2 regions of the Streptomyces sp. NPDC054849 genome follow, and region 2 is predicted to be linked to the other one. Evidence: riboswitches for the same ligand, from Rfam matches in the RefSeq annotation. Region 2 holds a riboswitch; the other holds the start of a gene.
The links. Region 2 has a riboswitch for ZMP and ZTP ahead of ACWGIF_RS02180 (serine hydroxymethyltransferase). Riboswitches for the same ligand answer to the same signal wherever they lie in the genome.
Positions count from the first base shown of each region.

Region 1 (3,376 bases), on a different contig from region 2:
GCTGAGCGACACAAGGAGCCTCTCGTTGCGAGCAGATATGGGGTGGGCGGGACATCATCGCGCGAACTCGGGAAACAGACCCGAGGGGGGTCTGTATTCCGGGCCGCACGAGGACACCTGTCGGTTCATCGCATGCCCGAGTCGATTCGTTACGCGCTGAATTGAGTGACCTGCGCCACGCTGTGGCCACGCAACCCGATCCGGTGTGGATCCGTCCGCCCTCCCCTCAGCCTGTTTTGCGGGCTTCGATGAGGAAGCGGGCGGTGTGCGCGACGAACGGACCTTCGCGTTCGATCTGTTCGTGCAGCTCGCGCAACCGGTCCCGGTACTGCCCGACCGTGAAGCCGGGCACCATCCAGATCACCTTCCGTAGAAAGTAGATCACGGCTCCGATGTCGTGGAACTCCGTACGCAGTCGCTCGGAGCGCAGATCGAGGACTTCGAGGCCGGCCTTCGCGGCGTCGGCGGCCGCGTCGTCGGGGTGCCGGCCGCGCCGGATCTCCTCCGGTTGCGGGCCGAGGAAGTACTCGACGAGCTCGAAGACGCTCGCCGGACCGACCTGCTGCGAGAGGTACGTGCCGCCCGGGGTCAGCACCCGCGCGATCTCCTCCCACCAGATGGTCACCGGGTGCCGGCTGCTCACCAGCTCGAAGGCCTCGTCCCCGAAGGGCAGCGGCGGCTCGTCGGAGTCCGCGACCACCGCCGCGCCCAGCGGATGCAGCAGCCGGGTCGCCTTCGCGATGTTGGGCGGCCAGGACTCGGTCGCCACCGTCAGCGGCGGCAGCGGCCCGGACCCGGCGAGGACCTCACCGCCCCCGGTCTGGATGTCCAGTGCGGACCGGACCCGGGCCAGGTGCTCGCCCAGCAGCCGCTGGTAGCCCCAGGAAGGCCTCTGCTCGGTCGCCCGCCCGTCGAGCCACGAGAAGTCCCAGCCGTCGACGGATACGGATTCGGCCTCCGCGACAAGATGGTCGAAAGTGCGCGTCATGCACCGATCGTCCCAGGTCGGGCACCGTTCATCCAGTGGATAAGTCGACTACAGTGGTCGGCGGGCCGTGACTGGCGTTCGGGTGGATCACCACCGGGGAGCGGCCCGGCGTACCCCGGACCTCCGGTACGCCGACTGCCGCGCGCCTGGGCGAACCGCGATCCGCAGCGACGTTCAGGAGACCCCGTGACGACTGCCCAGACTGCCACCGCCAGTGCTCAGCTGATGGACGGCACCGCCCTCGCCCGCCGCATCTCGGAGCAGACCGCCGCCTCCGCGGCGAAGATCACCGAACGCACCGGCATCGCGCCCTGTCTCGCGACGGTGCTGGTCGGTGAGGACCCGGCCTCCGTCACGTACGTGCGCATGAAGCAGAACCGCTGCGCCAAGGCCGGGATCACCTCCCGCCACGTCGAGCTGCCGGCCGAGACCACCACCGAGGAGCTGGTGGCCGCCCTCACCGCGCTCTCCGAGGACCCGGAGATCAGCGGCATCCTGCTCCAGCACCCCGTCCCGCACCACATCGACGAGCGCGCCGCCTTCGAGGCCATCGCCCCGGGCAAGGACGTCGACGGGGTCACCATGCACTCCTTCGCCGCCATGGGCTTCGGGCTGCCGGGCTTCGTCTCCTGTACCCCGGGCGGCATCATGCGGCTGCTCGCCGAGTACGACGTGGACCTGACCGGCAAGCACGCCGTCGTGGTCGGGCGCAGCGCGATCCTGGGCAAGCCGGCCGGGATGCTGCTGCTGGAGCAGAACGCCACGGTCACCTACTGCCACTCCCGCACCGTGGACCTCCCGTCGATCGTGCGCCAGGCGGACGTGCTGGTCGCCGCTGTCGGCAAGGCCGAGTTCATCCGGGGTGAGGACATCAAGCCGGGCGCGGTGGTCCTGGACGCCGGGTACAACGAGGGCAACGTGGGCGACGTCCACTTCGAGTCGGCCGCCGCCCGGGCCTCGCTGATCACGCCGGTGCCGGGCGGAGTCGGCCCGATGACCATCGCGGTCCTGCTGGAGCAGACCGTCCAGGCGGCCGCCGCGCAGGCCGGGCTGGACCTCGCGGAGCTCTGACGCCCGCCGAGCCGTCGCGCGTACGGCGCACGCCCCGGGCCCTTCGGCCCGGGGCGTCGCGTTGTGACCGGCCGGGTCAGGATCAGCAGCGCCCCCGGCACGCAGCGGATGAGGCCGTCTCTCAGAGGCCGTCTCTCAGAGGTCGTCCTTCAGAGGTCGTCCTTCAGAGGCCGTCCCTCACCGGGCCCGGCCGACGGGGTCGGCCGGATCGGACCGCTGGTCCAGCCCGGCGACCGTGCGCTCGGCAGCCGTGAGCGGCGGCGCCTTCAGCGCGCCCCGGTCCGACGCCCGCAGGACGTGCCAGACCACCGACGGCCGCAGCCAGGAGGTGGGCGCGCTGCTCATGGTGATGACCTGGAGGAAGGCGGCGGTGAGGGCCTTGCGGGTGGTGGCCCCCGTCATCAGCCGGCTCACATAGGCGTTGAGCAGACCCCCGCCGGTCCGCGCCTTCATGCCGGTGGCCCCCGGGTAGAGGATGTCCTGCGATGTGGCGAGGTCCCAGGCGGTGGCCACCTGCGGGGCGATCGCGCGCTGCGCCTCGCGCCCGAAGGCGGGGTGGGACAGTCCCCGGGCCCGGAGCAGGGCGCGCACGGCCAGCAGCCCCTGGGCGGCGACGGTCATGCCCTGTCCGTACAGCGGATTGAAGGTGGCGACCGAGTCGCCGACGGCGAAGAAGCCGTCGGGCAGGTCGACCTTCTCGAAGTAGATCCGGCGGTTGGCGGTGCCCTGGGTGACGGCGACGTCCGTGAGGGGCTTGCGGCCCTCCAGGAGCTCGCCGACGATCGGGTCCCGGATGCCCTTGGCGAAGGGGATGAACGCGTCGGGGTCGCCGGTCGGCTGGCCGCCGCGGGTGCCGGACAGGGTCGCCTGCCACTGGCCGTTCTCGATGGGCACGATGGTGGCCGTCTGGCCCGGTACGGGCACGCGGGGGTCGGACTGCACGTTGACTATGGGGAAGCCCGACGCGTGCGCTCCGTCGGGCGCCTCGAAGATCCGGGTCGCGTAGACCAGGCCGGAGTCGACCTCGGCCTGCCGGATGCCGCTCACGCCGAGCTCCTGCAGCCAGGTGCGGGCGCGGGAGCCGCGGCCGCTCGCGTCGACCACGAGGTCGGCGGGCAGGTACCTGCCCTCTTCCTCCGGGGTGTCGACGCGGACGCCGGTGATCCGGGCCGACGTCCCCTCCAGGCCCCGTACGCGGCTCTGCTGGAGGGTGGACACGCCGTCCAGGGCGGTCACCCGGGCCCGGACCACCGAGTCGAGGAGGTCGCGGCTGCACGAGATGTTGAACTGCATCTCGGCGAAGCGCGGGATCCAGCC
Region 1 covers NZ_JBSGZI010000005.1:65,139-68,514, reverse strand. Annotated here, with positions in the region: gene ACWGIF_RS04040 (RNA polymerase sigma factor) at 1-12, opposite strand, end outside; gene ACWGIF_RS04035 (methyltransferase domain-containing protein) at 227-988, opposite strand; ZMP/ZTP riboswitch at 1,046-1,147, shown strand; gene ACWGIF_RS04030 (bifunctional 5,10-methylenetetrahydrofolate dehydrogenase/5,10-methenyltetrahydrofolate cyclohydrolase) at 1,214-2,059, shown strand; gene ACWGIF_RS04025 (NAD(P)/FAD-dependent oxidoreductase) at 2,237-3,376, opposite strand, start outside.
Region 1: it holds a riboswitch for ZMP and ZTP, as region 2 does, so the genes downstream of both, ACWGIF_RS04030 (bifunctional 5,10-methylenetetrahydrofolate dehydrogenase/5,10-methenyltetrahydrofolate cyclohydrolase) here and ACWGIF_RS02180 (serine hydroxymethyltransferase) in region 2, are expected to answer to the same signal.

Region 2 (3,376 bases):
GGACGAGTACGCCCGCTTCCTGCCCCACGTCATCCTGTAGTCCGACAGGTACGGGCTACGCGCCCAGCACCGACCTGAGCTGGTCCAGCCCCCAGTCCAGGTCCTCCTTGCTGATCACCAGCGGCGGGGCGAGCCGGATCGTCGACCCGTGGGTGTCCTTCACCAGGACCCGCCGCTCCATCAGCTTCTCGGAGATCTCCCGGCCCGTCCCGTGGTCCGGTTCGATGTCGACGCCGGCCCACAGCCCGCGCCCGCGTACGGCGGTCACGGCGCCCCCGCCGACCAGCAGGCCCAGCTCCCGGTGCAGGTGGTCGCCCAGCTCGGTGGCCCGCTGCTGGAACTCCCCGGTCCGGAGCATCGCGACGACCTCCAGGCCGACCGCGCACGCGAGGGGGTTCCCGCCGAAGGTCGATCCGTGCTGGCCGGGCTTGAACACCCCCAGCACGTCCCGGTCGGCGACGACGGCCGACACCGGCACCACGCCGCCGCCGAGCGCCTTGCCCAGGATGTAGACGTCCGGGACGACCCCCTCGTGCTCGCACGCGAAGGTCTTGCCGGTCCGCCCCAGCCCGGACTGGATCTCGTCCGCCATGAAGAGGACGTTCCGCTCGCGGGTCAGCCTGCGTACGCCGCTGAGGTATCCGGCGGGCGGCACCAGCACGCCCGCCTCGCCCTGGATCGGCTCCAGCAGCACCGCCACGGTGTTCTCGGTGACGGCGTGGGCCAGCGCGGTGAGGTCCCCGTACGGAACGATCTCAAAGCCCGGCGTGTACGGACCGAAGTGGTCGCGGGCGTCGTGGTCCGTCGAGAAGGAGACGATGGTCGTGGTCCGCCCGTGGAAGTTGTCGGCGGCGACCACGATCTTGGCATGCCCGTCCGGGACGCCCTTGACCTCGTAGCCCCATTTGCGGGCCGTCTTCACCGCCGTCTCCACGGCCTCCGCGCCGGTGTTCATGGGCAGCACCATCTCCTTGCCGCACAGCGCGGCGAGTTCGGCGCAGAAGTCGGCGAAGCGGTCGTGGTGGAAGGCGCGCGAGGTGAGGGTGACCCGCTCCAGCTGGGCCCGCGCTGCGTCGATCAGCCGGCGGTTGCCGTGGCCGAAGTTGAGGGCCGAGTACCCGGCGAGCATGTCGAGGTATCTGCGGCCCTCCACATCGGTCATCCACGCGCCGTCGGCGGAGGCGACGACAACGGGCAGCGGATGGTAGGTGTGCGCGCTGTGCGCGTCGGCGGTGCGGATGACATCAGCGGTTGTCGACACGGGGTCTCCGATCGTCCGTCTTGCCGGGTGTAGCGGTGACGAGGGTGGCGTCACCTTCTTATCGTCGCTCGTATCGCGGACGCAGAAACCTTCCGTGCGGCGCGCCCGCTAAGGTGAGCGGTACGCACGGCGACTGGCGTACGGAGAACCAACTCCGGGGGAGTCGTGCGCGCTCGACCGCATACAGGGCCGCTCGCCTGGGCCTCGCGGGGTACCGATCACATCGACCCCGGAGGAGCCCGCCATGTCTGCGCGCCGCCATCCCGCCCTTTCCGCGACCGACCCCGAACTGGCGTCCTTCGTCGCGGCGGAAGAAGTACTCCAGGCGCAGACACTGCGTCTGATCCCCAGTGAGAACTACGTGTCCGCGGCCGTCCTGGAAGCCTCGGGCACCGTACTGCAGAACAAGTACAGCGAGGGCTACCCCGGCCGCCGCTACTACGAGGGCCAGCAGAACATCGACCTCGTCGAGGCGCTGGCGATCGAGCGGGCGAAGGGCCTGTTCGGCGTCGACCACGCCAATGTGCAGCCGTACTCGGGCTCCCCGGCGAACCTGGCCGTCTACCTGGCCTTCGCAAAGCCGGGTGACACGGTGATGGGCATGGCCCTGCCGATGGGCGGGCACCTGACGCACGGCTGGGGCGTCTCGGCGACGGGCTCGTGGTTCCGCGGCGTGCAGTACGGCGTCCGCGCGGACACCGGGCTCGTCGACTACGACGCGGTCCGCGAGCTGGCCCTCGCCGAGCGGCCCAAGCTGATCTTCTGCGGCGGCACCGCCCTGCCGAGGACCATCGACTTCGCCGCCTTCGCGGAGATCGCGCGGGAGGCGGGCTCGATCCTGGTCGCGGACGTGGCCCACATCGCCGGCCTGATCGCGGGCGGCGCACACCCGTCCCCGGCGGACCACGTGGACGTCGTCTCCACCACGACGCACAAGACGCTGCGCGGTCCGCGCGGCGCGATGCTGATGTGCCGGGAGGAACACGCGAAGGCGATCGACAAGGCCGTCTTCCCGGGCCTCCAGGGCGGCCCGCACAACCAGACGACGGCCGGCATCGCGGTCGCGCTGCACGAGGCGGCGCAGCCGTCCTTCGTCACGTACGCCCACGCGGTCGTCGCCAACGCGAAGGCGCTGGCGGCGGCGCTGCTGGAGCGGGGCTTCGACCTGGTCTCGGGCGGTACGGACAACCACCTGATCCTGATGGACCTGACGGGCAAGGACGTGCCGGGCAAGGTCGCGGCGAAGGCGCTGGACCGGGCGGGGATCGTCGTGAACTACAACACGGTCCCGTTCGACCCGCGCAAGCCGTTCGATCCCTCGGGGGTGCGGATCGGTACGCCGTCGCTGACGTCGCGGGGCCTGGGGGTGGAGCACATGCCGCTCGTGGCGGACTGGATCTCGCGCTCGGTCGACGCCGCGTCCAAGGGGGACGAGCAGGCCCTGGCCGCGGTCCGGGCGGAGGTCGTGGACCTCATGGCCGCCTTCCCGGCCCCGGGCCTCCCGTTGTCGTAACCCTGCGGCACCGCTGCCGGCGGCTCCGCCCGCGGACCCCCGCACCTCACACGCCGGGCGGGGCTGAAACCCGGCCCCGCCCGGCGTTCGAGGGCGTCCCTGCGCCGGAGGCGCCGGACGCGGGCCGGAGCCGCCGCCGCACTGGCGAGCCCCGCCGGCGATCGAGGTGCGGGTGCCGGTGCGGGCAGTTCCCCCGGATACTCCGTGCAGCGGTCCATCCGGGGGAAAGCGGTCGCTCGGCCGGGGCAGGATCCGGCCGCGCCGCTACCGCCCGGTACCGCGGCACGGCACGGCCCGTACTCCCGCGACCCGGAAGGTTCCGGCCAGCGGCGGGCCCGAGTCCGCCCCCGCACCTGAGAGAATGAAGCCATGGCTTCTGATCGTCCTCGCGCGCTCTCCGGCATCCAGCCCACCTCCGGTTCGTTCCACCTCGGGAACTACATCGGAGCTGTCCGCCAGTTCGTCGCCCTGCAGGAGACGCACGACGCCTTCTACATGGTCGTCGACCTGCACGCGATCACCATTCCGCAGGATCCGGCGGACCTGCGCGCGAACACCCGCCTCTCCGCCGCTCAGCTGCTCGCCGCCGGCCTGGACCCCGA
Region 2 covers NZ_JBSGZI010000002.1:172,585-175,960, reverse strand. Annotated here, with positions in the region: gene ACWGIF_RS02190 (glutathionylspermidine synthase family protein) at 1-40, shown strand, start outside; gene rocD (ornithine--oxo-acid transaminase) at 56-1,261, opposite strand; ZMP/ZTP riboswitch at 1,381-1,471, shown strand; gene ACWGIF_RS02180 (serine hydroxymethyltransferase) at 1,506-2,774, shown strand; gene trpS (tryptophan--tRNA ligase) at 3,144-3,376, shown strand, end outside.